Regions from separate parts of the Ensifer soli genome, predicted to be linked through region 3. Evidence: predicted binding sites of a transcription regulator. Region 3 holds the regulator's gene; each other region holds the start of a gene.
The links. Region 3 encodes LexA, which represses DNA repair genes until DNA is damaged. Its sites were predicted from a motif close to TGTTCNNNNTGTGTTCNG; they were not measured.

Region 1 (10,038 bases), on a different contig from region 3:
CTCGCCGGTATATTCCTTGTCGAGCCCGGCCATGATCTTCAGGATGGTCGACTTGCCGGCGCCGTTCGGGCCGAGAATGCCGATCTTGGCGTCCGGATAGAACGACAGATGGACGTTCTCGAGGATCTTCTTATTGCCGTAGGACTTGTTCAAGCCCGACATGTGATAGATGAACTGGCGTGCCATGGAAGAGCTGCTCCGGGAGGGGAAATGTGCCCGCTATGTAGGCGAATTATCCCGCCGGGGCAACGAGGAAAGCCGGGCGCGCGCCCCGCGCCTCACTGCAGACCGGCAGCGTCGACGACACCCTCCAGGCAGGTGCCCCTGGTCTGCGCGGATGCGAGGATCAATTCGGCCATGTCTCCCTCAAGACCGCCCTCGCCGCCGAGCCCGATCGTCATGCCCGTGATGACCGTGCGGCTGCCGTCTCGGGCGCAGCGCAGGCGGATGCGCGTGCCGGCCCCGTCCCCGAACGCCTCGGCGAAAGCCGCCGCCACCTCCTCCTGCCGGACCGACATTCCCAGACGGCTTTCGAACAGCGCCCTCACGGGAGAGGCGTTCAGCCGGTCGAGGAAAGCGATCTGCCGGGCGAAATAGGCCTCCGGCGACAGGGGCTGGCAGGTGCCGCTTGCCAGCCACTGGTGGCGGTCGAGCCCGGAACGGATCCCCGGCATGACGGTTGCGAGACGTTCCGCCGTTGCCTTCGAGAGGTCCACCGCCGGAAGCTCGAGCCAGCGTCCGCGGCGATCCGTGCGGCGCAGATCGGCGGAGACGCCGCAGAAACGTTTCTTCACCGGCCAGAGACCATGCAGGGTAAAATGGCGCGCGTCGAACCTTTCTGCCGTCTGCTCGCGACATTCCGGTCGTTTCGCCCGGGTCTCGCAGAAGCCGGGCAACCAGCTGACGGAAAAGACCGTGCGCGTCGCAAGCAAGGGAGGCATGACCGGCGCGACGGGGTCACGCGCTCCGGATGGACGGGCGAAGGCAAGGCATGCGAAGATGAGAAGCACTGCTGCTTTCCATGCCATGACCAGTTCCTTCATTTGGAACGAAACAAGAATATAAAAAGACAGAATGCCGAACAAATCAACCATAAAATGCAGTCACGCATTTCTTTCGCCTGTTTTCGCGCCTTGTCTTTGCAGCCGGAGGCGGTCATGGTCGACCTGAGGAGAACCGAATGGACTGGCAGCTCGATCATCTCGACGGTGCGACCGGCGCAAGGCTCGCCGTTCGCACGCGAACCGCGCGAGGCGAAGTCCGCGCCATCCTGATCCTCTGCCACGGGCTCGCCGAGCATTCCGGACGCTATGCGCGCTTCGCCGAGGCGATGGCCGGCGCCGGTCTTGCCGTCTACGCCTTCGATCACCGTGGCCACGGCGCGACGACCGCGGCGGATGCGCCGCGTGGCCGCTTTTCGGCGTCGGACGGCCCCGCAAGGCTGGTGAAGGATCTCGGCAGCGTGAGAGAGTGGGCAGCCGGCAGGCATCCTGCCTGTCCGGTGATCCTGTTCGGCCATTCGATGGGCGGGCTGATCGCCCTTTATGCGGCCGAGGAAGAGCCCGCCGCCTATGACGGCCTCGCGGTGTGGAATTCCAACCTCGACCTCGGGCTTGGCGGCCATGCCGCGCGCGCGCTTCTTGGCATCGAGCGGATGCTCAAGGGGTCGGATGTGCCGAGCACGCTTCTTCCGGCCCTCACCTTCCATGCCTGGGGCCGCGCCATCAAGGGCGCGCGAACCCCTTCGGACTGGCTGTCGCGCGACACCGCCGAAGTCGACGCCTATCGCGCCGATCCCCTCTGCGGCTTCGATGCCAGCATTTCCCTCTGGCTCGACGTCGTCCATCTCGGCCTTCAGGGCGGACGACGCGACCGGCTTGCCCGACTGCCGCCGACCCTGCCGGTGCATCTCGTCGGCGGCACCGGCGATCCTTCCACCGACAACGGCAGGGCGCTGAACTGGCTGGCGCTGCGGATGCGCGACACGGGGCTGCGCGACGTGACCTGCACCCTCTATCCGGGCATGCGCCATGAGACGCTGAACGAGATCGGCCGTGAACAGGCGACCAGCGACTTTCGCCGCTGGTGCGACGGCGTCATCGACAACAGCCGGAGCCGGGCGGAAAGAAGAGCCGGCTGACGGTCAGCCGCGCAGATGCGCAGTCTGCTGATAGATGTTGGTGGAGCGCGCGCCGGAACGGCAATAGCCGAGCATCGGGCGCGGCAGCGTGTCCAGCGCGTCGATCATCTCGCTGACGGCGGCGGCGGTGACGCCCATCGGGCCGACGGGAATATGCGCGATCTCGATGCCGAGTTCGCCGGCCCGGGCGGCAATGTCGGCAAAGGCCGGCTGGTCCGGGCTTTCCCCGTCCGGGCGATGACAGACGATCGACTTGAAACCCTGCGCTTTGACCTCGTCGAGATCGGCAACGGAAATCTGGCCGGAGACCGAGTAATCGTCGTCGACGGGGCGGATGTCCATTGCCGTTCCTTTCACGAAGAAGCCGTATCGCGCAAAGGTTTAGGCCCGCCCTGCCCGGGCGTCAATGCCAAAGCGCAAGGGACGCGGCGCCGCGATCACCGCCATGGACCGTCCTGCAGCGTCTCGGCTCCGAAGGCGAAAGCGAGCCCGTAGCGGACCGTTTCGCCCGGCGCGAGGGCGACGAGCTCCCCTTGCGCGGCGAGTTCGCTGCGCGACGCGATCCGATGGGACGCGGGTTCGATGCTGACGACATCCGCATCGCCGCGCTGCAGGCGCCACATCTGCAGGAAGGGCAGCGTCGCCGTGTCGAAGCGAAGGTGCAGCCAGCGCCCGCCGAGTATCGCGAAGGGCCCGAGCGACAGCGCCGCCCAACCGGCAATGGCCGCCGGCCGCGCGTCGAACAGCGCCAATCCGCGCTCGCCCTCGCCGAATCGCCATGGAAGCTGGCCCTCCGGCATCATGGCGCCGCGAAAGGCGGTGTCCGCGTCGAAAAGCCGCCCGCCGAGATTGAGGTGGTACATGACCATCGGCGCGAAGGGGGTCGCACCGGTGTTGCGGAGGCAGTCGGAGAGGCCGATCGCCTCCGCACCGGAATGGCGGTCGTAGCGCCGGGAGACACGGGCCCTGCCACCATCGGCAAGGGGGACCTCGACCTCGGCCGCGAAGGTGTCGCCGGATCGGTCGGCGCGGATGCCGGAGGCGGGCGTCCCCGCCATCGACCCGTGCAGCGGATACCGTCCGCCATCGGGCACGCCGTCGAACGGCTCGGGATGGCGGATGTGGTCTGGCCCGCAGGTGAAGAGGAACCCGGCCAGCGCATGGTCGATGCGCGCGTCACCGTTCGGCGGGATCGCAGGACCGGGGTTCAGCGCCACACACTCGACGGCGAGGCGGCCGATGTCGAACGCGGACGTCGCGTCGAGATCGGCCCGAACGTCTCCGCAGCTCATCGTGAACGCCATGATCCCCTTCTCCCCAAAGCCTTGCCGGTCAGCGCGGCCGAAGCGTCGACACGGAGCGAATTTTCGCATGCGATCAATCGATTGGAAATATGCCGATGGCAGCGATCTGTCGGAGAAGTGCCGCTTGTCGGCAAGCCGCGCGCCGCCGGCCGGCGGCGGTTAGGGATTTGTTCACCCTGCCTTGCGATTTTTCACAATGCCGTCCCATTTGGCCGATAGGCCGCTTCAGAGTTTCACGACGAAAAGGTATGCCGTGGCGCCCGTCCTCAAAGCCGTTCTTCCCTTCCTGGCCGCCGCCGGCGCGGTCCTGTTTTCCGTTGCCCCGGGCGAGGCGCAGGAGGGCGGATATCCACGCGACGTGGTCCTGGTCACCCCCGACGGCCGCGTGCTCGATTTCATTCCCGAGGACGGCGAACTGCAGGCGGTGACCGACCGCCGCGGCCGCACGGTGCTGGTAGATGGCTGGGGCAACGTCGTCGCCACCGCCGTGCCGGCGGACGGATACCGGAGCGAACGGCGGCGCTCGCGGCCGAACGACGTCTATCGCGGCCCGGCCTACGAGGAACGCCCGCTTTACGACGACGGTTTCGGCGGTGAGGTCACGGGATCGCTGCCCGAATTCCGCGATGTCGTGCCGCAGGGCGTCGAACGCGGACAATTGCCGGAGGGCGGCTACGACCCGAACGACATGGCGGCGATCGATCCGAACGATACACCCGCGATCGAGACGCCGCGCGCCGACAGCCTGCCGAAAGCAAATCCGATCACCGCGAAATCCCGCAACGAGATCGTCGCGTTGCAGGTCTTTCTCGATCGCGAGGGCTTCTCGCCGGGCGTGATCGACGGCAAGGCCGGCGGGAACGTGACGAAGGCGATCGAGGCCTTCCAGAAAGCGACCGGGGAGACCCTCGACCCGAACGACACGGAGGCGATCCTCGAGCGCCTGCGGCTGAACGGCGGCCTGCCGATCACCAATTACACGATCACCGCGGCGGACGCGGCCGGCCCCTATGTCGCCGAGATCCCCGACGATTACGCACACAAGGCACAGCTGACGCACCTGTCCTTCACCTCGACGACGGAGATGCTCGCCGAGCGCTTCCACATGGACGAGGCCTTCCTGAAGGAGTTCAATCCCGGCGTCGATTTCACCGTGCCCGGCACGATCATCAAGGTCGTGGTCCCCGGGGGGAACCGCTCGGGCAGCGTGGCGCGCATCGTCGCCGACAAGGGGCGCAAGCAGGTCTTCGCCTATGATGCCGCCGGCGGCCTGATCGCCGCCTATCCGGCAAGCATCGGGTCGGCCGACACGCCCTCGCCCTCCGGCATCGTCACCGTCGACCGGATCGCGCTCGATCCCGGCTACACCTACAATCCGAAGATCAACTTCAAGCAGGGCAACAACGACAAGGTCCTGACCATTCCTCCGGGGCCGAACGGGCCGGTGGGGACGGTCTGGATCGCCCTTTCGAAACCGACCTACGGCATCCACGGCACGCCGGAGCCCTCGAAGATCGGCAAGACCCAGAGCCATGGCTGCATCCGCCTGACCAACTGGGACGCGACCGAACTGGCGAAGATGGTCACACCCGGCGTCACGGTCGAGTTCGTCGACTGAGCCGCCTCCGTCCCGCGGCTTTTGCCGCACCGCACCGAAAATGGCGCGGCGCGGCCGTTTCCTCCCGGCCCATGCTCGGCTAGCAATGGAAGGGCCGCCTCCCGCGGCGGCCAGGGGTCGGGCATGAACATGGACGTGACGACGGTCATCGCGGCAATCATGGAGGCGACGACCGCCAGCGACTGCCAGGCGGTCTTCAAGGCCTTCCTTCTCACCCACGATATCGATACATTCGCGACCGGCGAGGTCGATCTCGCCTTTCCCGGTCGCAACATCTTCCACGCGATCGACTGGCCGGAACGCTGGCGGACCTTCTACTTCACCTCGGGCATCCGCGACCACGATCCGGTGCTGATGGCGCTCAACCGCTTCTCCCTGCCGTTCACCTGGGCGGATCTCAGAAAGGACCGCGGCCTGTCCTCGGCCGGCACGCGCGGCCTGCAGCTCGTCGCCGAAGCGGGCTGGCTGGACGGGCTCTGCATCCACCAGCATCGGGGGGCGGAGCGCTACGGGCTGGTGAGCCTCGTCTCCAGCGCGCCCCGCATCAGCGCGGCGAGCCGTGCCGCCCTCGTTGCGACATCGCTCTGCTTCCACGGCCGCATGCGGCGGCTGGTGCCGGAGCACGGATTTCCCGTGCCGCCCGCCGGCCTGACCGCGCGCGAGCTCGACTGCCTGAAGCGGGTGGCGCAGGGCCTGACCGACAAGCAGATCGCTGCCGCCCTCGAGATCGGCGCCTCGACCGTGCACGACCATGTCGAGAAGGCGCGGATCAAGCTGTCCGCCCGCAGCCGGGCGGAACTGGCGGCGCTCTCGATCTCGCTCGGCATCGTGCTCGGGTAAAGGATGGAGCCGACAGCGCGCCTCCCCTGAAAAGGGGAGTGACATGGCATCGTTCTCCGTCAGACTGCGACCACATGCCGTGCGCAGGGCATCGGGCATGGAGGGCGGGTCGCTCCGTCAAGCCTCTGCGCGAATTTGTACCATAGGTTTTTGAGAAGACGTTTCGGCAGTTCCCGTCCGCCACACCCGCGATGATGCGGCATGTCCCTTCCGCCCCTCCCGGCTCCGGAAGGTTCTCCTTTCGGCGCGGCGTTCCCGGCAACAGCGGGCGCAGGAATGGGGTCATACGATATTGTCATGAATCGCGCGCCGCGCCATGGTCTAGAGAGGCAACACCCTCCCCGGATCCGAAGGACGCGAAGCTCCATGGCCGCCGAGCCTCATCTTCCCAATCTCTGGCATGCCACCGCGCCGGAGGCGCCCGTCACGCCGGCCCTCGACCACGACGTCAGCGTCGATGTCGCCGTCATCGGCGGCGGCTTCACCGGCCTTTCCGCCGCCCTGCACCTGGCGGAGCAGGGCGTCCGCGTCCTCGTCGCAGAAGCCGTGATGATCGGCCATGGCGGTTCTGGCCGCAATGTCGGCCTCGTCAATGCCGGCATGTGGACCCATCCGGACGATCTGGTCGCAACGCTCGGGGCAGTCGCCGGCGAGACACTGCTGAAGGCGCTGGGCGACGGGCCGTCGCTCGTCTTCGACCTCATCGAACGGCACGGGATCGACTGCGAGGCGGTGCGCAACGGCACGCTGCACCTTGCCGTCGGCGCGGCCGGGGTAAACGACATCACCGCGCGTGCCGCGCAATGGACGGCACGGGGCGCGCCCGTCGCGGTTCTGTCGGCCGCCGACGCGGAACGGCTGACCGGCGCGCCCGGCTTTGCCGGTGCCCTGCTCGACCGCCGCGCCGGCACGATCCAGCCGCTCGCCTATGCGCGCGGCCTCGCCCGGGCCGCGCTTGCGGCGGGCGCCGCGATCCACACGCAGACGCCGCTGACCGGCGCGCGCCGCGACGGCGGCCTCTGGCACCTGACCTTTCCGGGCGGCACCGTCTCGGCAACCCATGTGATCGTCGCCACCAATGCCTATGGCGCGATGCTTGCCGGCACGCCCTGGACGGCGCCGGTGAGCGAACTGACGATCCTTCCCTATTTCCAGTTCGCCACGCGGCCGCTCAGCGACAATCTCGCCCGCAGCATCCTTCCCGAGCGGCAGGGCTGCTGGGACACCGGCACGGTGATGACGTCGTTCCGGATGGACCGGCAGAACCGCCTCGTCTTCGGCAGCATCGGCCGGCTCGACCGGCTGGCGGCCTCGACCCACCGCGCCTTCGCGCGCCGTTCGCTGCGCGCGCTTTTCCCGCAGATCGCCGACCTGCCCTTCGAATACTGGTGGGACGGGCGCATCGGCATGACGACCGACGCCCTGCCGAGACTGCACCGGCTCGACGAGAACGTTCTTTCGGTGAGCGGCTACAACGGCCGCGGCATCGCGCCGGGCACGGTGTTCGGGCGCGCGCTGGCGCGGCATGTTCTGGGCGAGGAGAACGCGCTGCCGATCGCCGAGAGCCCGATCGTGCCGGATCGGATGCGAAGCCTCAAATCGGCCTTCTACCACGCCGGCGCCCACGCCGCCCATCTCGTCGACAGGCGGTTCTGAGCGTTTCAGGCCGCCGTCCGCGTGCCGGCCGGGATTTCGCCCGGAAGGAGCTTGAGGAGGTCGGTCGCAACACACGCGGCATTGGCGATCGCCTGGCCGGGACGCACCGTGCCTTCCAGCTCCGTTTCGAGCATCCGGCCGCGCTGAAGCATCGCGGCGAAGGCGGCCCGCTCGACGACCGGCGTCTCGAGCACGGGCACGCCGCGTTCGGCAAGCGCCCGCCTCAGTGCCGCAAGCAGCGATGCCGGCACCAGCGGGTTCAGCCGCGACAGGAGCACGGAATGCGTGAGCCGGACCGCCGACCGCGACTGCATCGCGGCGAGCAGCGCCAGCACCGGTTCTCCCCCGCCCTCCAGATGCTCCGCCGGCATCGGCACGACGACATGGTCGGCAACGCCGAGCGCACAGGCGAGAAAGGCATTCCGGTCCGTCGACAGGTCGATGACGACGTCGTGGCGCGCCCGTCGCCCTTCCCGCGCGAGGCTTGAGAGGCCGGCGGCACCCGGAAGCGTCGCCAGCGCCAGGCCGCTTGCCTTTGCGCCCGCCTGGCGGTGCCAGACCGTCAGGCTCTGCTGCGGATCGCCGTCCACCAGCGTGACGAAGCGGCCGCGGGCGGCCAGCGCGGTCGCCAGAAGGATGGCACAGGTGGTCTTGCCCGTGGCTTTGCGGCTGCTGGCGAACGTGATGACGGCCATGGTTCCTCTCAGGGTGGACGAAAGACGGGCAAGGACGCACGCGCACGGGCGTGCGACGAAGACAGGCTGGATCAGACCGGCGAAGGACCGCCGATATGCTTTCCCGATTGTTTCAGAACATGATTAAGAAAGAGGAAATCCGCCACCTGTGCGGCTGCGGCGACGCCCGTGGCGATCACCCGGTGGCTCCCACGCAAGGCAGGACATCGCCGATGGATGGGGCCCGCCGGGACGGGCCGGCGGAGCATGTCGATCGCAGCCCATGGAGCCGCCGACGAGATCCCATAAGGCGGGGAAACACGCCCTCAGCACCGGCGGAGCGGCGGCGTGCCACTCCGCCGCGCGCCATCAGATCGTTTCGGCGTAGAGCGCCTTGGCCGCGTCGAGCGTCAGTTCGACGGGGTTGCCGCCGGCGGTCGGATCGACGATCGCCATCGCCGCCATTTCGTCGATGCGATCGGTGGTGACGCCGAGGCCCGAGAGCTTGTCCGGCACGCCGAGCGTCTCGCGCAATTGCAGCACATACTCGTAGAAGCCGTCGAAACCGCCGGAAATGCCGAGATAGGCGGCGGCAAGGCCGATCTTCTCCTCGATCGCCGGACGGTTGAAGGCGAGCACCGGCGGCATCACGACGGCATTGGTCATGCCGTGATGGGTGTTGTAGATCGCACCGACCGGATGGGAGAGCGAATGGATGGCGCCGAGCCCCTTCTGGAACGAGACCGCGCCCATCGCCGCAGCACTCATCATGTGGGCCCGTGCCTCGATGTCCGTGCCGTCGGCATAGGCGCGGGGAAGATACTCCTTCACGAGGCGCAGGCCTTCGAGCGCGATGCCCTGGCTCATCGGATGGTAGAAGGGCGAGGAATAGGCTTCGAGGCAATGGGCAAAGGCGTCCATGCCTGTGCCGGCGGTGATCACCTTCGGCATGCCGACCGTCAGTTCCGGATCGCAGATGGTGACCGCCGGCAGGAACTTGGGATGGAAGATCACCTTCTTCGTGTGCGTCGCCGAATTGGTGATGACCGAGGCGCGGCCGACCTCGGAACCCGTGCCGGCCGTCGTCGGCACGGCGATGATCGGCGCGATGCCGTCGAGGCTCGCGCGCGTCCACCAGTCGCCGATGTCCTCGAAATCCCAGACTGGCCGCGTCTGGCCTGCCATGAAGGCGACGCACTTGCCGAGGTCGAGGCCGGAACCGCCGCCGAAGGCGACGACGCCGTCATGGCCGCCGTCGCGGAACGCCTTGACGCCGGCCTCGAGGTTGATGTCGTTCGGGTTCGGATCGACATCGGCGAAGATCGCCCGGCCAAGGCCGGCGGCCTCCAGAATGTCGAGCGCGTTCTGCGTGATCGCCATCGAGGCGAGGCCGCGATCGGTGATCAGCAGCGGCCGCGTGATGCCGACGGCCTTGCAATGATCGGCGAGTTCCTTGATGCGGCCGGCGCCGAACTTGATGGCGGTCGGGTAGCTCCAGTTTGCGGTGATCGACATGCGTGTCACGCCTTCTTCAGGTGGTAGGATTTCGGCCGGGTGAGGTTCTGGAAACCGAGGACGGAGAGCGAGCCGCCGCGGCCGGTTTCCTTGACGCCGGTCCAGCACAGCGCCGGGTCGAGATAGTCGGCGCGGTTCATGAACACGGTGCCCGTCTCGATCTCCGCGCCGATCGCGGCGGCACGCGCCGGGTCGCTCGTCCAGAGCGAGGCGGTCAGGCCGTATTTCGAATCGTTCATCAGGGCGATCGCCTCGGCATCGCCCGACACCTTCATGATGCCGACGGCCGGG
Region 2 (10,038 bases), on a different contig from region 3:
AAACGGCCGCCGACATCGAGGCGATCGTCGCGCTCGCCATGGACACCTATGGCCGCATCGATGCCGTCGTCAATTTCGCCGGCCATCCGCCGAAGGGCGACCTCCTCGACATCTCCGACGAGAACTGGGCGCGCGGCTCGGACATGATGGTGTTGAGCCTCGTTCGGATGGCGCGGCTGGTGACGCCGATCATGCTGAAACAGGGCAAGGGCGTCTTCCTCAACCTCACCACCTATGCGGCCTTCGAGCCGTCGCTGGTCTTCCCGGTCTCCTGCGCCTACCGCGCCGCCGCCGGCGCCTTCACGAAGCTTTATTCCGACCGCTACGCCGCCGACAATATCCGCATGAACTGCCTGCTGCCCGGCTTCATCGACAGCCTCGCCCACAAGCCGGAAACCGCCGACAAGGTGCCGATGAAGCGGATCGGCACGATGGAGGAGATCGCCAAGACGGCGGCCTTCCTGCTCTCCGACGGCGCCGGCTATATCACCGGCCAGAACATCCGCGTCGACGGCGGCGTCACCCGGCACGTCTAGAGTTTGTCAGGGAAACGTGGAACCCGGTTTTCCCGAAAGACAAACGCCATCACAAACAACGAGAGTCTGACGGGTTCAGAATGAACCTGACAGACTCTGAGGATAACGCGATGAGATGGAAGCGCACGATCCAGCTGCTGGACGTCCACTGCGAAGGCGAGATCGGCCGGGTCGCCATCGGCGGCGTGCCGAAGATCCCCGGCAACAGCGTCGCCGAGCAGATGCACCACATCAACACGGTCGACGACGGCATCCGCCGCTTCCTCTGCCTCGAGCCGCGCGGCACGCCGCTCGGCTCGGTCAACCTCCTGGTGCCGCCGAAGCGGCCGGAGGCCGATGCCGGCTTCATCATCCTGCAGGCCGATCAGGCGCATGCCTCCTCCGGCTCCAACTCGATCTGCGTGACGACGGCACTGCTTGAATCCGGCATGGTGGAGATGAAGGAGCCGGAGACGATCGTCACGCTCGACACCGCTGCCGGCCTCGTGCGCGCGGTCGCGACCTGCCGCGACGGGCGCTGCGAAAAGGTGACGCTGACCATGGTCCCCTCCTTCGTGCAGGAGCTGGACGTCGTCATCGACACGCCGCACTGGGGCAGGATCACCCTCGACCTTTGCTATGGCGGCATCTTCTACGCGCTGGTCGATGTCGGCCAGATCGGCACCACCATCGACAAGCCGAACGCGAAAGCGCTGGTCGAGGCGGGCATGGCGATCAAGGACATCCTCAACCGGACGATGGAGATCGTCCATCCGGAGATCCCGGAAATCCGCGACGTCGCCTATGTGATGTTCCGCGACCGGGACGAGGACGGCGCCGTGCGCACCTGCACCACCATGTGGCCCGGCCGCTGCGACCGCTCGCCCTGCGGCACGGGAAGCTCGGCCAATCTCGCGACGCTCTACGCGCGCGGCCTCGCCAAACCCGGCGACGTCTTCCGCTCGCGCTCGATCATTGGCTCGGAATTCGAGGTGACGCTCGACAGCATGACGACCGTCGCCGGACGACCGGCGGTCATCCCCAAGGTGACGGGGCGCGGCTGGACCTTCGGCCTGACGCAGGTGGCGCTCGACCCGTTCGACCCGCTGGCGGACGGCTTCGCCATGACGGACACCTGGGGGCCGCAGGCGGGCGAGATCCGCTGAATTCAGCGTTCCCCGGTCGAAACGGGGACGGCGGCCGGATCGACCTTGGCGTAGAACTCCGAGATGATCGACCAGGCCGCGTCCGCCGTGTCGACGAAACGGATCAGATTGACGTCCTCCGGCGCGATCGTGCCGAAGGCGGCAAGCGCGTCGAAATCGACGATGCCGCGCCAGAAGGCCTCGCCGAAGAGGATAAGCGGCACCAGCGCCATCCGCCCCGTCTGCATCAGCGTGATCGTCTCGAAGAGTTCGTCGAGCGTGCCGAAACCGCCGGGAAACACGGTGACCGCCTTCGCCCGCAGCAGGAAATGCATCTTGCGCACGGCGAAATAGTGGAAGTTGAAGCTCAGGTCGGGCGTGACGAAGGGGTTCGGCGCCTGCTCGTGCGGCAGCACGATGTTGAGCCCGATCGAGGGCGCACCGACATCGGCGGCGCCCCGGTTGCCGGCCTCCATCACCCCCGGCCCGCCGCCGGTGACGACGACATATTCGCTGAAGCCGGAAAGACGGGCATGTTCCGAACAGAGCCGGGCGAACTTTCGGGCCTCCTCGTAATAGACCGAGGCGTCCATCAGGTTCCTGCGCTGCGTCTCGTTCTTCGCCGCCCAGGCGTCCTTGCCGGGTTCCGGAATGCGGGCGCCGCCGAACATGACGACGGTCGACTTGATGCCGTGCTCGGCGAGCATCATCTCGGTCTTTAAAAGTTCGAGCTGGAGACGGATCGGCCGCAACTCTTCGCGGCAGAGGAACTCCTCGTCGGTATAGGCGAGCCGGTAGCTCGGCGACACCGACTGCGGCGTCGGCGGCACGCCGGCGGCGCGGTTGCGGTCGTGCTCGCTGGTGGCGAGCGCATCCCAGACCCCGTCCTTGCGCCTCAGGTTCCGCTTCTTCATCCGTGCCATCGCGTCCAACTTTCCCGGTGCCCCGAAAGCCTCTTCAACTTTGCGGGCCTATGCTCTACAGGGGTGAAACGATAGAGGCCGAAGTTTAAGGAATTCCGATGACGAGCCATGATCTCTCCAGCCTGTCGCAGACGATCGAGACCGCCTTCGACACCCGCGACGCGGTCAATGTCTCGACCCGGGGCGAGGTGCGCGACGCGGTCGAGACCGCGCTGAACCTGCTCGACAGCGGCAAGGCGCGCGTTGCCGAGAGAGGCGCCGACGGCAGCTGGACGGTTCATCAGTGGCTGAAGAAGGCCGTCCTCCTGTCCTTCCGCCTCAACCCGATGGAGATCGTCAAGGGCGGCCCCGGCGACGCGTCCTGGTGGGACAAGGTGCCCTCGAAGTTCGACGGCTGGAGCACCAACGAGTTCGAGCGCGCCGGCTTCCGCGCCGTTCCGGGCGCGATCGTCCGCCGCTCGGCCTTCATCGCGCCGAACGCGATCCTGATGCCGTCCTTCGTCAATCTCGGCGCCCATGTCGGCGAGGGGACGATGGTCGACACCTGGGCGACCGTCGGCTCCTGCGCCCAGATCGGCGCCCATGTGCACCTCTCCGGCGGCGTCGGCATCGGCGGCGTCCTGGAGCCGATGCAGGCAGGACCGACGATCATCGAGGACAACTGCTTCATCGGCGCCCGCTCGGAGGTCGTCGAGGGCTGCATCGTGCGCGAGGGCTCGGTGCTCGGCATGGGCGTCTTCATCGGCAAGTCGACCAGGATCGTCGACCGCGCCACCGGCGAGATCACCTATGGCGAGGTGCCCCCCTATTCCGTCGTCGTCGCAGGCTCCCTGCCCGGCAAGCCCTTCCCGAACGGCGAGCCGGGACCGAGCCTCTATTGCGCCGTCATCGTCAAGCGCGTCGACGAGAAGACGCGCTCGAAGACCGGCATCAACGAGCTGCTGCGGGACTGACGGCGTGGCGGCGGGGCCCGGATCGGCGGAGATGCTCCGCCTGTTCTTCCACCCCGCCGGGCGCATCGGCCGCCAGCTCTTCACGCTCCTGTGGCTGTTCTGGCTGGCGGTGCTCTTCGCCAATGTCGCCCTCGTCGCCGCCAACGAGGCGAACGAGGTGCGGCTCGTCGGCTACACGCTGCTGCTCTTCGTCACCTCGCTCGCCGGCACCGCCTCGCTTCTGACCGCGACGCTGAAGCGCCTGCGCGATGTCGGCCTGCCGCCCGTGCTTCTCATCGCGCTCTTCATCCCCGTGGCGGCGCCGCTTCTCGTCGGCACCCTCTGCCTCTGGCCCGGACGGCCGGAGGACGGCTGACACGGCCGAGGCCGCGTGACACCGGGCCGGCGATCGGCTACACCTCGAAAACACCATGATGGCCTGCCCCCGATGACCCGAACCGATCCCGCCGACATCCTCGCCCGCCTGATCCGCTGCCCGTCCGTCACGCCCGCCGAGGGCGGCGCGCTCGCGGTGCTCGCCGAGGTGCTGGAACCGCTCGGCTTCTCCGTCGCGCGGATGACGGCCTCGGAGGAAGGCACGCCCGACATCGAGAACCTCTACGCCCGGCTCGGGACGGAGGGGCCGCACCTGATGTTCGCCGGCCACACCGACGTCGTGCCGCCCGGCAATGTCGAACGCTGGACGCATGATCCCTTCGCCGCCACGATCGCCGACGGGCAGATGTACGGGCGCGGCGCGGTCGACATGAAGGGGGGCATCGCCTGCTTCGCCGCCGCCGTCGCCCGCCATGTCGAGAGGCACGGGCCGCCGCCGGGATCGATCTCCTTCCTGATCACCGGCGACGAGGAAGGCCCCGCCGTCAACGGCACCGTCAAGCTCCTCGAATGGGCGGCGGAAAAGGGCGAGCGCTGGGATGCGGCGCTCGTCGGCGAGCCAACCAATCCGGCGGCGCTTGGCGACATGATCAAGACCGGCCGGCGCGGCTCGCTCTCCGGTCGCATCACGGTCGAGGGCATCCAGGGCCATGCCGCCTATCCGCATCTCGCCGACAATCCGGTGCGCGGCATCCTGCAACTGACGCAGGCGCTGATGCATCCGCCCTTCGATGCGGGCACGGCCGATTTCCAACCCTCCAACCTGGAGGTGACGACGATCGACACCGGCAATCCGGCCGTCAACGTCATCCCGGCCAAGGCGACCGCCGCCTTCAACATCCGCTTCAACGACAGCTGGACCGCCGACAGCCTGAAGGCGGAGATCCTGTCGCGCCTCGAGCGGGCGGCGGCCGAGGGAAGCCTTAGGCCCGGCCGGAAGCCGGTCGACTGGGCGATCGCCTGGAGCGAGCGGCCGAGCCATGTCTTCCTCACCCGCAACGATGCGCTGACCGCATCGCTCTCCGGCGCAATCGAGGCGGTGACCGGCCGCGTGCCGGCGCTGTCGACCACCGGCGGCACCTCGGATGCGCGCTTCATCAAGGATTACTGCCCGGTGGTCGAGTTCGGCCTGGTCGGCCAGACCATGCACATGGTCGACGAGCGCGTCGCGCTTGCCGATCTGGAAACGCTGACGGCGATCTACGAGGCCTTCCTTCAGCGCTGGTTCGGTGTTCATGCCGCAGATTGACAGCGTGCTGGACTATTGCCGGGGGCTCTGGCAGCTGATCCTCGCCGACGAGCGCGGCTTCGAGAGGCTCGACATGACGGCGCTCGGCGTCTGGCGCTCGTTCCTCGCCTTCCTCTGGTGCCTGCCGGCCTCGGCGGTCGGCTGGGCATCCTGGCGGATGTATTATCTCGACGGCATGCCGTCCGGGGCCGTCACCGGTCCGCTTTTCTTCGCAAAACTTCTTCTGATCGACCTGTCCGTATGGCTGCTGCCGCTGCTGCTGACCGGACTTTTGTCGCTGCTCCTGGACTTTTCCGCCGCCTTCGGCGCCATCGTCATCACCACCAACTGGCTGATGGTCCCCCTTTCCTATGCCATTGCTGTGCCGACCGCCGTGGCGCTGGTCATTCCGCCGACAGAGCCGCTCGCGGCCCTTCTGTCGCTTGTCGTCCTGGCCGGCTCCTGTGCCGCCCTGTTCCGGCTGATGCGGACGGTCACGGGCGGTCAGACACTTCTTGCAGCTGCGATCACGATCGTCTTCGTCGTCCCTCCGCTGATGCTTGTCTCGCTCCTGCGCGGCTGGCTCGGCGTGATGCCGGGCTGACGGCCGATCCTCAGTAGTCGACCTGCAGGAAATAGAGGCCGCAGGGCGGCGCCACGGGTCCGCAGGCCTTGCGGTCACGCGCCGCAAGGGCGGCGCGCACGTCGTCCGCCGTCCACTTGCCCTGCCCGACGAGCTTCAGCGTTCCGGCGAAGGAACGAATCTGGTTGTGCAGGAAGCTCTGGGCCGAGGCGCGGATCTCGATCAGGTCGCCGCTGCGGCCGACATCCAGCCGGTCAAGCGTGCGCACCGGGCTTGCCGCTTGGCAATGCGCGGAGCGGAACGTCGTGAAGTCATGGTGGCCGACGAGCACCTGGGCGGCGGCATGCATCGCCTCCGCATCCATCGGCTGCGCCACCCACCAGGCACGGTCGCGCTCGACGGTGAGCGGCGCGGGGCGCGACAGGATGCGATAGAGATAGTGGCGGCGCAGGGCCGAGAAACGCGCATCGAAATCGGGCGCGGCTTCCGCGGCATCGACGATCGCCACCCGTTCGCCGGCCTGCATGAGATGGGCGTTCAGCGCGTTGCGCAGCGTCTCCGGCTTCCAGGCCCGGGAAAGGTCGAGATGGGCGACCTGCCCGAGCGCATGCACGCCGGAATCGGTGCGGCCGGCGCCGCGCAGCGACACGGTTTCGCCGGTCAGCGCGAGCACCGCCGCCTCGATCGCGCCCTGCACGGAGGCGCCGTTGGTCTGGCGCTGCCAGCCGACATAGTCCGTGCCGTCATATTCGACGGTCAGGCGGAAGCGGGGCATTCAGGCGAGCCTCGTGCCGGGCGCGACCGGCGTGCCGCGCAGGAAATCACCGGCCGCGAGTGCCTTGCCGCCCGCCTTCTGCAGCGTCAGCAGGCGAACCGCACCGGCACCGCAGGCAACGACCAGCCCCTCGCCGGGCAGCACCGCGCCCGCAACGCCGTCACCCTCCGCACGCGCGGAGCGGAGCACCTTGACGCGTTCGGCGCGGCCATGAACAGTGAGCTCGAACCAGGCGCCCGGCGAAGGCGACAGGCCGCGAATGTGATTGTGGACCTCGGCGGCGGAGCGGGAAAAGTCGATCCGCGTCTCGTCCTTGCCGATCTTGGCGGCATAGAGCACACCCTCCTCCGGCTGGGGGGTGAGCGGCAGGTCGCCCGCCGCGAGCTTTTCCATCGCCTCGCGCAGCAGCGTCGCCCCGGCCTGCATCAGCCGGTCGTGCAGGTCGCCGGCGGTCATGTCGGCCGAAATCGGCACGACCCGCGTCAACGCGACCGGGCCGGTGTCGAGCCCCTTGTCCATCTTCATCACCATCATGCCGGTCTCGGCATCGCCGGCCATGATCGCGCGCTGGATCGGTGCCGCACCGCGCCAGCGCGGCAGCAGCGAGGCGTGGCCGTTGTAGCAGCCGAGGCGGGTGCCGTTCAGGATCGCCTCGGGCAAGAGCAGGCCGTAGGCGACGACGACCGCGACATCCGCATCGAGGTCGCGGAAGGCGGCACGGTCCGCCTCATCACGGAAATTGACCGGCGTCAGCACGGGAATGCCGAGCAGCTCGGCGGCCTGGTGCACCGGCGACTTGGTGAGGTCCAGGCCGCGCCGCCCGGCAGGACGCGGCGGCTGGGTGTAGACCGCCACGACCTTGTGGCCGGCCTCGACCAGGGCGGCGAGCGACGGCACGGAAAAGGCCGGCGTACCCATGAAGATGATCCTCAGCGCCATCGTCGACGGCCTCCCGCTTCGATTGCCCGTATGGGGCAGGCCTCAAGCGCCTGAAGCGTGTCGCGATCTTTCAGATCCGCTCGCCCGCTTCAGGTCTTTGTTTTTACCAATGTCTTTTGGCAAGACCGCTGCGCCGCTTTGCGAAACACGCGTTAGCGGGCGCGGGCCGCCTTGGTGAACTTGCGGACCACCATGTCGCGCTTCAGCCGCGAGATATGGTCGATGAACAGGACGCCGTTCAGATGGTCGATCTCGTGCTGGAGGCAGGTCGCGAGCAGGCCGTCGGCCTCGACGCTGTGTTCGGCCCCCGTCTCGTCGAGATAGCGCAGGGTGATGCCGGCCGGGCGCTCCACCTCGGCATAATAGTCGGGGATCGACAGGCAGCCTTCCTCGTAGACGGAGCGGGCATCGGTCGTTGACAGGATCTCCGGATTGATGAAGACCTGCGGCGCCTTCGGCTCGCCTTCCTTGGCAAGGTCGATCACCAGCAGGCGCCGGGGCACGCCGACCTGGATCGCCGCGAGCCCGATGCCGGGCGCGTCGTACATCGTCTCCAGCATGTCGGCGGCGAGCGCCTTCACCTCCGCGTCGATCCGCTCGACGGGAGCGGACACCTGGCGCAGCACGGGATCGGGAAGGATGATGAGCGGCTTGATCGTCATTCCGGCTCCTTAGCCGATCTCGCCGCGCGTGGGAATTCGCAACCGCGGCTTTTTTTGCCGCTCACGGGCGCACGTCCTGCGACCCGCCACGGATGTTCATGGTTTGATCTCGATTTTCCCGTCGAAGACTGCTAGGCTCGTCTCATGTCCGATCTTGCCCTCCTTCTTGACCGAACGCTTCTCGTCGTCGGCGGCCATGCCGTCAGCACCGGCGCAGCCCTCCTTGCCGCGCTCGGCGTGCTGCTGCTTCTCGCCGGCATCGGCGCGCTCCGGCGGCGCGCGGGCGGCTCCCGGATCGACGCGATGCTGGCGCAGCAGGCCGAGTTGCAGGGCCGGCTCGCCGCGCTTGCCGAGGTTTTTGGCGCGCGCCAGTCGGAGCTGAACCGTTCGATCGGCGAACGGCTCGACGGCATGAGCGCCCATCTCGGCCAGTCGATGCACGAGCAGACCCGCGCCACCCACGACAATCTGAGGCGCCTGCAGGAGCGGCTCGCCGTCATCGACAACGCGCAGACCAATATCCAGGCGCTTGCCCGCGACATGGCCGGCCTGCAGGCGATCCTTGCCAACAAGCAGGCGCGCGGCGCCTTCGGCCAGTCGCGCATGGAGGCGATCATCGCCGACGGCCTGCCGATCGGCGCTTACGGTTTCCAGCAGCCGCTGTCGAACGGCACCCGTCCGGATTGCCTAATCCGCATGCCGAACGGCCAGCCGCCGCTGGTGATCGACGCGAAATTCCCGTTGGAGGCCTGGAACCGGATGCGCGAGGCGCGCGAGCCGGACGGGATCCGGGCGGCGCAGCAGCAGTTCCGCCGCGACATGGACGTGCATATCCGCGATGTCGCGACGAAATATCTGCTGCCCGGCGAAACGCAGGAGACGGCCTTCCTCTTCGTGCCCTCCGAATCCGTCTTCGCCGATCTCCACGAGCATTTCGAGCCGCTGATCCTGAAGGCACAGCGCGCCCGCATCGTCATCGTCTCGCCCTCGCTCCTGATGCTCGCCGTCTCGCTGATCCAGTCGATGATGCGCGACCAGCGCATGCGCGAGCAGGCACACCTGATCCAGGCCGAGGTGGCGCGGCTTTCGGAGGACCTGGCGCGGCTCGACGAGAGGGTGCGCAAGCTCGGCGGCCATTTCGCCGCCGCGCAGAAGGATGTCGACGAGATCCTCGTTACCACCACCAAACTGAAGCGCCACGGCGCGCGGATCGCGGCGCTCGAACCCGATGATGGCGAGGCACCGCCGCCGCGCGCCGAGGCCAGAGACCCGCGCGCGCCGTTGAAGCTTCGGGTGGTTGACGAGGACTGATCGGCCCGTCACTGTCCGCCGCGACCCACACGCGGATACGGAAGCCCCCATGATCACTGTCTTCGGCTCCATCAACATGGACCTCATCGCCAACACGCCCCGGCTGCCGAAGCCGGGCGAGACGCTGGCCGGCACCGGCTTTTCCACCGCCGCCGGCGGCAAGGGCGCCAACCAGGCGCTGGCGGCGACCAGGGCAGGCGCGCGCGTCGCCATGGTCGGCGCGGTCGGAGGGGATGCCTTCGCCGAGGGCGCCCTGGCGCTGATGCGAGAGGCTGGCACCGACCTTGCCGGCGTGCGCCGCGTCGGGGCCCCGACCGGCACCGCCCATATCCTCGTCGGCGGCGACGGCGAGAACGTCATCATCGTCGTCGCCAGCGCCAACGGCCTGGTCGACGCGGCGGACGCGGAACGGGCCGTTGCGGCGCTGACGCCGTCCGACACGATCATGCTGCAGCTCGAAGTGCCGGCCGAAGCGGTCGAGGCGGCGCTCTCCGCCGCCCGCCGCGCCGGCGTGCGCTCGATCATCAACATCGCGCCGCTGACGCCGGAGGCGGCCCGCCTTGGACGCCTCGCCGACATCGTCATCGCCAACGAGACCGAGTTCGAACTGCTGGCCGGACGGCAGGACC
Region 3 (10,038 bases):
GAGCGGTCCTCATCAATCCGGCGCTGCTCTTTTCCCACTGTTGACGGGTTGTTTTTGCCGACCGCGTAGGTACGATGGCACGGCCGCTGCCACCGTCGACATCCACCGAGATCAGCGCGGCAGGCGCGTTCGGAACGACGGTTGCTGCGCTCTCGCCAATCTCGATCAGCTTGCCCAGAACGTCGATGTCCGGCACGGAACGCTGCATCTCGCGCAAAGCCCGCTTGCGCTCCTTGTCACGCGAGGCGCTTGTCTGCGCGCCACGCGGATCGTCATAGATGAACGCGCGATCCGGTGGCCCACCCGATTCGTTCGCCCTGGACAGTCTCCACGAGCAATTCGTTGAAGCCATGATAGGCAGGTACATGGACGATCACGGTCGGCTCAAAGCATCGGTCGAGTTCCGGGCCGGTCCAGAGCCGACCGCCGAGGCTGAAGGCATGCTTGGTCAGCTTGCGGCGCTCCGGCTTGGCGAAGGCCATATAGAACTGGCTGTCTTCGATCAGGGTCGCCGCCCATCCAGCCTTCACATGGCTGTCGAACACTTGCGCCGGTGACTTGCCGGCCAACGCGCCCGTCTGGGGCAGTTGCTCGTAGGTCTGGAGAAGCTGGAACACCATCTTGCTGAATGCGTCGAACCCGCCTTCGAAGGGCGGCATCGGCTTGCCGAGCTCCCGCCGCTTCGGGTTCATGCGATTGTCATCGATCCAGCCGGGAATGTGCCGGAAGTACTGCTGGTTCATCTGCCGGAAGAAACCTTTGATCACCTTGGCCGATGCGTTGTAGGGCTTGGCGCGGATGACGCGGGCGCGCTCTTCCTGCGTAAACGGTGTGACGCGGCAGTTCAGCTTCAGGGCGTCTTCCAGATGGTCGGCGAAGCCGTATTCCGATCCGTTGTCGCAATAGAGCTTCTGAGGCATGCCGTAGGCCGGATCCTGGCACATGCGCTTGAATTCTTCGATCACGTCGACGTTTCGGACGCCACCGCGCTCGTCCATGAAAACGAGCCCGCCGAAGACGCGGTTCGTCGCGACATCATGGAAGCCGACGAATTTCGGGCTGGCGGCCGTGCCGTTGTCCCGGCGCACCATCACATTGATATGGTGCACGTCCATGACGACGATCTCCATCGGCTGAAGGCCGGCGATCGTGCGGCGGATGCGGGGCTTGTCGTCCTCGCTGGCCTTGCGGTCGAAATTGTGCCGGGAGACCGCCTTGAAACGCGCCTCCGCCGAGACGAGCGCGTCCGGAATGTTGAAGAGCCTGGCGGCGACCGCCTCGTCGGTCACGACATAGCCGTAGGCGGCCGTGATGCGGCGCAGCTCATCGGCGGCAAGGAACCGGATCAGCTTGCGCGTCGTCCCCTTGACGATCAGCCCGCGAATGAACTGGACGATGTCCTCGGCAATGGTTTCCTTGGCGATCTCGTCAAAGGGAACCGTCTGCATCCATGTCCGATTGATCAGGGCTCTCTTTTCGCCCTTGTCGCCCCGCACCTTCTGGGCGAGGCCGTGAATGCCTTCGTTCTCGCAAATATCGATCCAGCTATAAAGCGTGGTTCTGGTGAGCCGGCGCATATGGCCTGTCCAGTCGTATTTCTGTTCGCCATGAAGCTTGTCGATCTCGGCTTTACGCTCGGCGATGACCTTGGGGTGCGCAACGGCGCCTTTGATGATTTCGTATTTCCAGCCGCGTTCCAGTCGCGCCGCCTCGTCGCCGAGGCGAAGGTTCAAGGAGGCCTCGTCGGCAGTTTGAAGGGTCTTTAAACGGTCTTGGAGGTGCGGTGGAAGGCTGGAAACCTTGACCTGGTCCTGGATGCCGGAGCGGCCGCCGCGACCATGGCATATCTGGACTTCAAGTGCACAATGACGCCAAGTCGACTTTCTACCCTCATAAAATTGCTTGCAGATACGATTGGCTACGCGTCGATGAATACCGCAAGTTTCGCCAAATTCTACGGAAGTGATCCAAACGCTCATTTAAGTATTGCATCCGGTGCAGAACGAATCCCCGCTGCCGCAATAAGTTCACCTGAAAGTCGAACAGATGCGGAGCCGCGTCGCTCCCTCCGCAGGGCTTTCTCGGCTGTTTGCCGGGTTACACCATTTGCGATACACCACTTGTTCAACGAGGTGCCCTGATTGACGAAGCCTGCTCGAACAGCGAGGTAGAGTTCGGAGGAGCCGACAATCGCAAACGTAATTGAGTAACGGATCTCGTGCATTTTGCGCCAAATCAGGTGATATGATTTAGTCAAAATGCACCTAAATGGGTGCACAGTGAATGGACGACTACAACGACCGCATTGTCGCCGGTATCAAAAGAATGATGAAGGAGAGAAAGCGATCTATGAAATCTCTCAGTGCGGACATCGGCCTTCCGTACCGATCGCTTCAAAATTACCTATCGGGCTCAAATAGAATTCCGACAGACGTATATGTAAAAATACTAGAGTTATTGGGCATAGATAATCAGTACATCATGGAAGGTAATTTTGATCTAAAGTATTGGCCGCTTTGGGATAGTCTTTGGTCATCATTGGGGGGGGCTAATTAATCAATACAGATTATAGACCCGATAGTGGCTTTCCAGAAGATATGGAATTTCACAATAAAAAACAGCTTGCCGCAGCTAATTTGGTAAAGAGAATCAATGAGAATTACAATGAATATATGATATCTGATGGAAAAATTTCAACCTCTCGTCATCCAACGGTGCCCGAAATGTTAGAGAGGCAGATGAGGAGATTTAGAAGAGGCGAAGGTCCCCAATAAGGTCCCCCATCCTCTCAAATAGCAGGCTTCATGTGATCGATGGTCCTCAATTACCTGAATGTTTTCAGTAGGATAATATTTACGCTGGAATGGACAAGAATAGCCTTACCAATTGGCGCATTGGTAACTCCTGTTTTCAGCCAAAAAACACTGAAAAATCCACGAAGCGAAGCCGATTTCGTTCCCATTTATCTCTGAATTCCATTCCGGATTATCTTCCGCGCCTCCAGCCGCCACTTCCAAAAAATAATTTACACCCAAGGCTTGTGGAACACAGTGCGAACAGATACGGTCCGTTCTGGGTTTGTTTCGAGATTCTGGGTGATACCGTGCTGACACGCAAACAACAGGAACTGTTGCTTTTCATCCATGAGCGGATGAAGGAATCGGGCGTGCCGCCCTCTTTCGACGAGATGAAAAACGCTCTCGATCTCGCGTCGAAATCCGGAATTCATCGTCTCATCACAGCACTTGAGGAGAGAGGCTTTATCAGGCGGTTGCCGAACAGGGCGCGGGCGCTGGAGGTCATCAAGCTGCCGGAGGCATACACACCGAGCCTCGCCCAGCGGCGCGGCTTCTCGCCGAGCGTGATCGAGGGCAGCCTCGGCAAGCCGGCGGCATCGGCCACGGCCACTGTGAAAGCACCCGTGCGCGATACCGTATCCGTACCCGTCATGGGACGCATTGCGGCAGGAGTGCCGATCTCGGCAATACAGAACAACACTCACGACATTTCCGTGCCCGTCGAGATGATTGGCACCGGCGATCATTACGCGCTGGAAGTGCGCGGTGATTCCATGATCGAGGCCGGCATTCTCGACGGGGATACGGTGATCATCCGCAACGCCTCTTCCGCCAATCCGGGGGAGATCGTCGTCGCTCTTGTCGATGATGAGGAAGCGACGCTGAAACGGTTCAGGCGCAAAGGGGCCTCCATCGCGCTGGAGGCCGCAAATCCCGCTTACGAAACCCGGATTTTCGGTCCCGACCGGGTCAAGATCCAGGGCAAACTCGTCGGTCTCATACGCCGCTACAACTGACCGGCTGCGGATTGGGACGCCGTGCCATCGCCGCGACGACGGGCAGCAAGCTGGCGTTACAGGATCTCAAAGACCCGTTCGCGCGGGCGACAGAGGCGAATGCCCTTTGGGCCGATGACGATCGGTCGCTCGATCAGGGAGGGGTTTTCGAGCATCGCATCGATCAGTTCCCGGTCGCTGAGGCTTTCGTCGTCGAGCCCGAGATCGTGATAGAGCTTTTCCTTCTTGCGCAGAAGCGTACGTGGCAGGGCATCGAGCGCAAGAATGAGGGCGACGAGTTCTTCCCGGCCGGGCGGGGTCTTCTCGTATTCGATCACCGTCGGATCGACCCCGGTCTCCCGGATCAGCTTCAGCACCTTGCGGCAGGTCGCCGATCGCGCATCATAATATATCGTCACTGCCATGGCCGTTCCCCCGTCGAACGTGCGCGCAGATTTGCCCGATTGCAAACCTGTTTCAAGACGGGACGGCATGCAAGCCGTTCGATTTCTAAAGGTTTACCGTTCATCCACAGGATGATGATCCGCCGGCCCAGCGGCGGATGTCCGCGCTCATGCGCGCGCCCTGGCTTTCGGTGAAGAGGGGGCCGAAAGCCTGCAGCCGCGCCGGCTGTCCCTCCGCCTGAACCACGGCGAGCGGGCGCGATTCCGGCGTGTTGCGCGGCACGATCAGGATGCGCGGCCGGCCCGAAAAGGAGTTCAGTTCCGGTGCCAGCCGATAGGCGGCGAAGGCCGGGTCCCTGGACTTGAACCAGCACCGGTTGGCACCGAGGGCGATGCGCTCCATCGTCGTCAGCGCGCCCGTGTCATGCGTCGGCGCAGGCGGCGCGGAGGAAGACTGGCAGCCGGCAAGGCCTGCCGCGAGGGTGACGATCGCGGCGAGGCGGATAAAGACACGCCGGCGAAGCGCAGGCATGGCGGTCAGGGCTGGCATGGGCAGGCTCCCGGTGTCGTCAGGCAGCGACCAAACCCACCGCGGATTCGAACAGGGCGCGCCCGTCCGCGCCGCCATGGGCCGCCTCGATCAGGTTCTCCGGATGGGGCATCATGCCCAGCACATTGCCGGCCGCGTTGATCACGCCGGCGATGTCGTTGATCGAGCCGTTCGGATTGGTGCCTTCGGCGTAGCGGAACACGACCTGCCCCCTGTCCTCGATCGCCCGGAGCGTCGCGTCGTCGGCGAAGTAGTTGCCGTCGTGATGGGCGACGGGGCAGCGGATGACCTGACCGTTCGCATAGCCGCGTGTGAAAGCAGTCGCCGCATTGGCGACTTCAAGGCGGACCTCGCGGCAGACGAATTTCAGCGAGGCGTTGCGCATCAGGGCGCCAGGCAGGAGGCCGGCCTCGAGCAGGATCTGGAAGCCGTTGCAGACGCCGAGCACCCGGACGCCCTTCTCGGCCCTGGCGCGGATCGCGTGCATGACCGGCATCCGCGCGGCGATCGCCCCGCAGCGAAGGTAGTCGCCGTAGGAAAAGCCGCCTGGTATGACGATCAGGTCGACGTCCGGGATCTCTGTTTCGGTTTGCCAGATCGTCACCGGCGCTTTCCCCGAGATTTTCGTCAGGGCCGCGATCATGTCGCGATCGCGGTTCAATCCGGGAAGCTGGACGACGGCTGATTTCATGGCGGAGGCTCGACCTTCAAGAGTGGCCCCGCGCAGTCGATCTGCCATGGGGCGGTTTGCATCGCGGCCACGGTTGAAACCTTGCGGCAGCGGCGTCCTTGCGACCTGACTGCGATGTCGCCGTCAGGCGAGCGAGATGCTGTAGTTCTCGATCACCGTGTTGGCGAGAAGTTTTTCGCACATCGTCTTGATGTTCGCTTCCGCGGCCGCCCGGTCGGCGGAATCGATCTCCAGATCGAAAACCTTGCCCTGGCGGACCTGGCCGATACCGCCGAAGCCGAGCGCGCCGAGCGCGCCCTCGATCGCCTTGCCCTGCGGGTCGAGCACGCCGTTCTTCAGCGTCACCGTTACACGCGCCTTGATCACGCTTGCCGTCTCCGATCTGCTACTTGACCAGCACCGGGCCGGAGCCACGGGGCGGTTCGTTTTCGTTCATGATGCCGAGCCGGCGCGCGACTTCCTGGTAGGCCTCGACGAGGCCGCCGAGGTCCCGGCGGAACCGGTCCTTGTCCATCTTTTCCTTCGTCTCGACATCCCAGAGCCGGCAGCTGTCCGGCGAGATCTCGTCGGCGAGGATGATGCGCATCATGTCGCCCTCGAAAAGGCGTCCGCATTCGATCTTGAAGTCGACGAGCTGGATGCCGACGCCGAGGAAGAGGCCGGAGAGGAAATCGTTGATCCGGATGGCGAGCGCCATGATGTCGTCGAGTTCCTGCGGGCTCGCCCAGCCGAAGGCGGTGATGTGTTCCTCGGAGACCATCGGATCGTCGAGCTGGTCGGCCTTGTAGTAGAATTCGATAATCGAGCGCGGCAGCACCATGCCTTCCTCGATGCCGAGGCGCTTGGCCAGGGAGCCGGCGGCGACGTTGCGCACCACGATCTCGAGCGGAATGATCTCCACTTCCTTGATCAGCTGCTCGCGCATGTTGAGCCGGCGGATGAAATGCGTCGGAATGCCGATCTTGTTCAGATGGGTGAAGATATATTCGGAGATGCGGTTGTTGAGAACGCCCTTGCCGTCGATGACCTCGTGCTTCTTCGCATTGAAGGCCGTGGCGTCGTCCTTGAAGAACTGGATCAGAGTTCCCGGTTCAGGACCCTCGTAAAGGATCTTTGCCTTGCCCTCATAGATACGGCGGCGACGGTTCATCTGTTGTGTCTCTTTGTTGCAGGCGTTCTTGGGCAACGCCTGATGGTTTGTCCAACCGGGTCCATATCCGAAATGAAAGGAATTCACAATCGGCCTGACGGACCCGTCCCCGGAAATACGGGACGCGCCCGCGCAGGCGCGACCCTGCATCCGCATTGCGGCGAAATGGCGGGCCTGCGCGGGGATGCATTGCGCTTGCCGCCGGCTTTTGGTTTATGGGGCTGCTTTCACGTGCCCAGCAGGGTTCGGGCAGGACGAGGAGACATCACATGACGAACATGAGCGATCGCGAGAAGGCCTTCGAGTCTAAGTTCGCGCTGGACGAGGAACTGAGGTTCAAGGCGGAGGCCCGGCGCAACAAGCTGCTCGGGCTCTGGGCCGCCGGCCTGCTCGGCAAGGCCGATGCCGACGCCTATGCGCGCGAGGTGGTCGCCGCCGATTTCGAGGAGGTCGGCCATGAGGACGTGGTGCGCAAGGTCAAGGCCGATTTCGATGCGGCCGGCGTGTCGATCAGCGAGGACCAGATCCGGCTGAAGATGGTGGAGTTGCTCGGCGACGCCGTGGCGCAGATCCAGAACGCCTCCTGAGGCTGACGGCAAGAGATCCCGGCTGGGCCGCCCGCCGGGATCGTCCGCGCATGTCGTCGACACCGTCCCGTCAGGCGATGCGTCCGAGTCCCCTCGGCGTCAGCGGCGCATCGAGATCCAGGGGACGGTGGGCATGGGCGAAGCGTTCGAGGTCGGCCTTCGACATCGGCCTGCCGAGCGCATAGCCCTGCAGCGCGTCGCAATGCATGCCGCGCAGGATCTGCGCATGTTCGAGCGTTTCGACGCCCTCCGCCACGACCTCGATGCCGAGCGAGTGGCCGATCTCGATGATGGATGAGACGAGCTGGCGCTGGTCCGGACCGATGACGATCGGATTGACCAGGGCGCGATCAATCTTCAGACGCGACGGGCTGAGCCGCAGCAGGCTGACGATCGACGCGTGGCCGGTACCGAAGTCATCGATCTCGATGTCGATGCCGAGCTGTTTCAGCGCCGCGACCGTTTCGATCGCCGTGTCCTCGAGATCGTCGAGGAAGATCGATTCCAGCAGTTCGAACGACAGCGTGCCCGGCTCGATGCCGAGCGAACCCATGGTTTCGGCGATGTCCGCCTCACGCAGGCGCCGTGACGAGACGTTGACGGAGAAGCGCGGGATGCGCAGGCCGCGCGCCTGCCAGGAGCGGAAGTCGCGATGGGCCTGCTCGACGATCTTGCGGTCGATCGTGGCGAGCGCGCCGATCTCCTCGGCGACGTTCAGGAAACGGTCGGGCGTCAGCAATCCCTTCACCGGATGGCGCCAGCGCACCAGGGTCTCGACGCCGCTGATCGCGAGTGTGCGGGCGTCGAACTGGGGCTGGTAGAAGGGAATGAACTCGCCGGCGTCCAGCCCGTCGAGGATGTCGTCCGCCATGCGCTTCGAGTGCAGGATCTGTGCCTGGATCTCCCTCGAGAAGAAGGCGTAGCGGTTGCGCCCGAGGCTCTTTGCCCGGTAGAGCGCGATGTCGGCATTGACGAGCATCTGCTTGGCGTCCGTCCCCGACGTGGCGGCGGAGGCGATGCCGATGCTCGCGCCGAACCGGCACATATGGGACTTGTAGGCGACCGGCTGGCGCAGCGCCTCGACAAGGTCGCCGGAGACGCGGGCCATATCCTCCTCGCTGCGTTCGGCACCACAGAGAAAGACGAACTCGTCGCCGCCGATGCGGGCCACGAAGTCGCCGGCCGTGGCGAAGGAGCGCAGCAATGTCGCCGTGTGAACCAGCATCACATCGCCGGCCTTGTGGCCGAGCGTGTCGTTGATCTGCTTGAAGCGGTCGAGGTCGATGTGGAGCACGCCGGAATGGCGGGCATCGGGATCGGCCAGCCGCTGGTCGAGATAGCGCCGGTTCGGCAGGCCCGTCAGGTGATCATGGAGCGCGTTGTACTCGATGCGGATCTTGGCGGCCTCGAGGTCGGCGCTGCGGGCCTCGGCGAGTGTCTTCGCCCGCGTCAGCTCCTCCTGCAGGCGCACGTCGCCGGTCACGTCCCAGTTGGCGCCGACAAGGCGGCGGTGGCCGTCGGCATCGACATAAGGCGCCGTATTGGCGCGGATGTGGCGCAGGCTGCCGTCGGCACGGATGATGCGGAAGGCATTGGTGAAGGATGTACTTTCGGCCATGCCGCGCTCGTTCCGCGCGATCGCGGCTGCGGCATCGTCCGGATGCAGCAGGCTCTCCCATGTGCCCTTGCCGGGATTGGCGTCGCGGGCGACCACCCCGTAAATCTCGAACATCCTCTGGTCCCAGAGCACGGTATCCGTTTCCATGTCATAGTCGAAGACGCCGATCTGCGACACGTCGAGGGCGAGCTGGAGCCGGCGCGACAGCGCTTCGAGCCGCGCCTCGTCGCGCTTGCGGGCGGTGATGTCCGTGTCGGTGCCTATGACGCGCAGCGGCTTGCCGTCCTCGCCCCACTCCACGCTCGCGCCACGGCTCTCGATCCACACCCAATGCCCGTCCGCATGGCGCTCGCGATATTCGAAGATGTTGAAGGCGGCCCGGCCGCTTTCCTGCAGTTCGATGCTGGCGAGAACCCGGGCGCGATCGTCCGGATGGACGTTCTTGATCCAGCTTTCCAGGGCGCCGTCCACCTCGCTGTCGGCCGGCAGACCGCGCAGGCGCTTCCAGGTCGGCGAGTAATAAAGCTCGCCGTGGCCGAAATCGTGGTCCCAGACGCCCTGGATCGAACTTTCCAGCGCATATTTCCAGCGCTTGCGCTCGTTGCCGACATCGGCAAGCGCCTGCTTGAGGTCGTCGATCGGCTGGAACTGGATGAGATGAAGGCCGGAAACGAACGTCGCGGTTGCCCGGACCCAGATCCCGGAGGATGCCTGTGTCCGAAGCTGCATGTCGCGCGCCTCAAGGGTCAGGTCCGCAAGATCGAGATCGGCGGCATCGAGGAGGAGTCCGTCCCATGCGCCACCAAGTGCGGTCGCGGCGTCAAGACCGGCGAGGCGGGCGAGCGCCGCGTTGACATGGAGAACGTGGCCGTCGGCATCGGCAATCAGGGAGGGAAGGGGAAGGCGATCGGCCATCATCGCGAGGCAGCGGCGCTCGTCCGCTGCGTCCGGGCCATGCCCTTTGTCCGCCTCACTGTGCTGTGCCATGGTTCCAGCCGTCGCAGGTAAAGCCGGACTATACAGCCTGACGGTGAAATTGGCATTAACTTTGCCCGCGAAAGATCGCTAGGCCCGGGTTTTCGCCGACGCCGGGTCGAGCCGGCTGAGGAAGCGGGCGAAGACCATTCCGCCTTCCGGCCAGGGCCCGTGGCCGGACTCGGCGTTGATATGGCCGGACTCGCCGGCGTCGACGAGCAGCGATCCCCAGGCATTGGCGGTGTCCGCCGCCTGTTCGTAGGCGCCGAA

Region 1: the regulator LexA is predicted to act here: its motif matches at 1,045-1,062, upstream of ACEVQ6_RS06500 (ribonuclease T2 family protein).
Region 2: the regulator LexA is predicted to act here: its motif matches at 8,192-8,209, upstream of ACEVQ6_RS02030 (DNA recombination protein RmuC).

The regions. Positions count from the first base shown of each region.
Region 1 covers NZ_JBHFEI010000003.1:332,828-342,865, reverse strand. The annotation lists gene ettA (energy-dependent translational throttle protein EttA) at 1-186, opposite strand, end outside; gene ACEVQ6_RS06500 (ribonuclease T2 family protein) at 279-1,028, opposite strand; gene ACEVQ6_RS06495 (alpha/beta fold hydrolase) at 1,181-2,140, shown strand; gene ACEVQ6_RS06490 (TIGR01244 family sulfur transferase) at 2,144-2,482, opposite strand; gene ACEVQ6_RS06485 (DUF4432 family protein) at 2,578-3,444, opposite strand; gene ACEVQ6_RS06480 (L,D-transpeptidase family protein) at 3,641-5,062, shown strand; gene ACEVQ6_RS06475 (helix-turn-helix transcriptional regulator) at 5,186-5,902, shown strand; gene ACEVQ6_RS06470 (NAD(P)/FAD-dependent oxidoreductase) at 6,269-7,558, shown strand; gene ACEVQ6_RS06465 (AAA family ATPase) at 7,564-8,253, opposite strand; gene ACEVQ6_RS06460 (iron-containing alcohol dehydrogenase) at 8,602-9,747, opposite strand; gene ACEVQ6_RS06455 (aldehyde dehydrogenase family protein) at 9,753-10,038, opposite strand, start outside.
Region 2 covers NZ_JBHFEI010000001.1:443,250-453,287, forward strand. The annotation lists gene ACEVQ6_RS01980 (SDR family oxidoreductase) at 1-536, shown strand, start outside; gene ACEVQ6_RS01985 (proline racemase family protein) at 647-1,681, shown strand; gene ACEVQ6_RS01990 (LOG family protein) at 1,684-2,583, opposite strand; gene dapD (2,3,4,5-tetrahydropyridine-2,6-dicarboxylate N-succinyltransferase) at 2,682-3,536, shown strand; gene ACEVQ6_RS02000 (DUF805 domain-containing protein) at 3,568-3,891, shown strand; gene dapE (succinyl-diaminopimelate desuccinylase) at 3,964-5,160, shown strand; gene ACEVQ6_RS02010 (hypothetical protein) at 5,147-5,743, shown strand; gene truA (tRNA pseudouridine(38-40) synthase TruA) at 5,754-6,497, opposite strand; gene fmt (methionyl-tRNA formyltransferase) at 6,498-7,436, opposite strand; gene def (peptide deformylase) at 7,589-8,098, opposite strand; gene ACEVQ6_RS02030 (DNA recombination protein RmuC) at 8,243-9,409, shown strand; gene ACEVQ6_RS02035 (ribokinase) at 9,459-10,038, shown strand, end outside.
Region 3 covers NZ_JBHFEI010000015.1:2,010-12,047, forward strand. The annotation lists gene ACEVQ6_RS19180 (hypothetical protein) at 273-1,733, opposite strand; gene ACEVQ6_RS19185 (helix-turn-helix domain-containing protein) at 2,329-2,556, shown strand; gene lexA (transcriptional repressor LexA) at 3,104-3,814, shown strand; gene arsC (arsenate reductase (glutaredoxin)) at 3,871-4,218, opposite strand; gene ACEVQ6_RS19200 (hypothetical protein) at 4,319-4,729, opposite strand; gene purQ (phosphoribosylformylglycinamidine synthase subunit PurQ) at 4,767-5,438, opposite strand; gene purS (phosphoribosylformylglycinamidine synthase subunit PurS) at 5,562-5,804, opposite strand; gene purC (phosphoribosylaminoimidazolesuccinocarboxamide synthase) at 5,824-6,588, opposite strand; gene ACEVQ6_RS19220 (DUF1476 domain-containing protein) at 6,858-7,175, shown strand; gene ACEVQ6_RS19225 (sensor domain-containing protein) at 7,246-9,780, opposite strand; gene ACEVQ6_RS19230 (RBBP9/YdeN family alpha/beta hydrolase) at 9,859-10,038, opposite strand, start outside.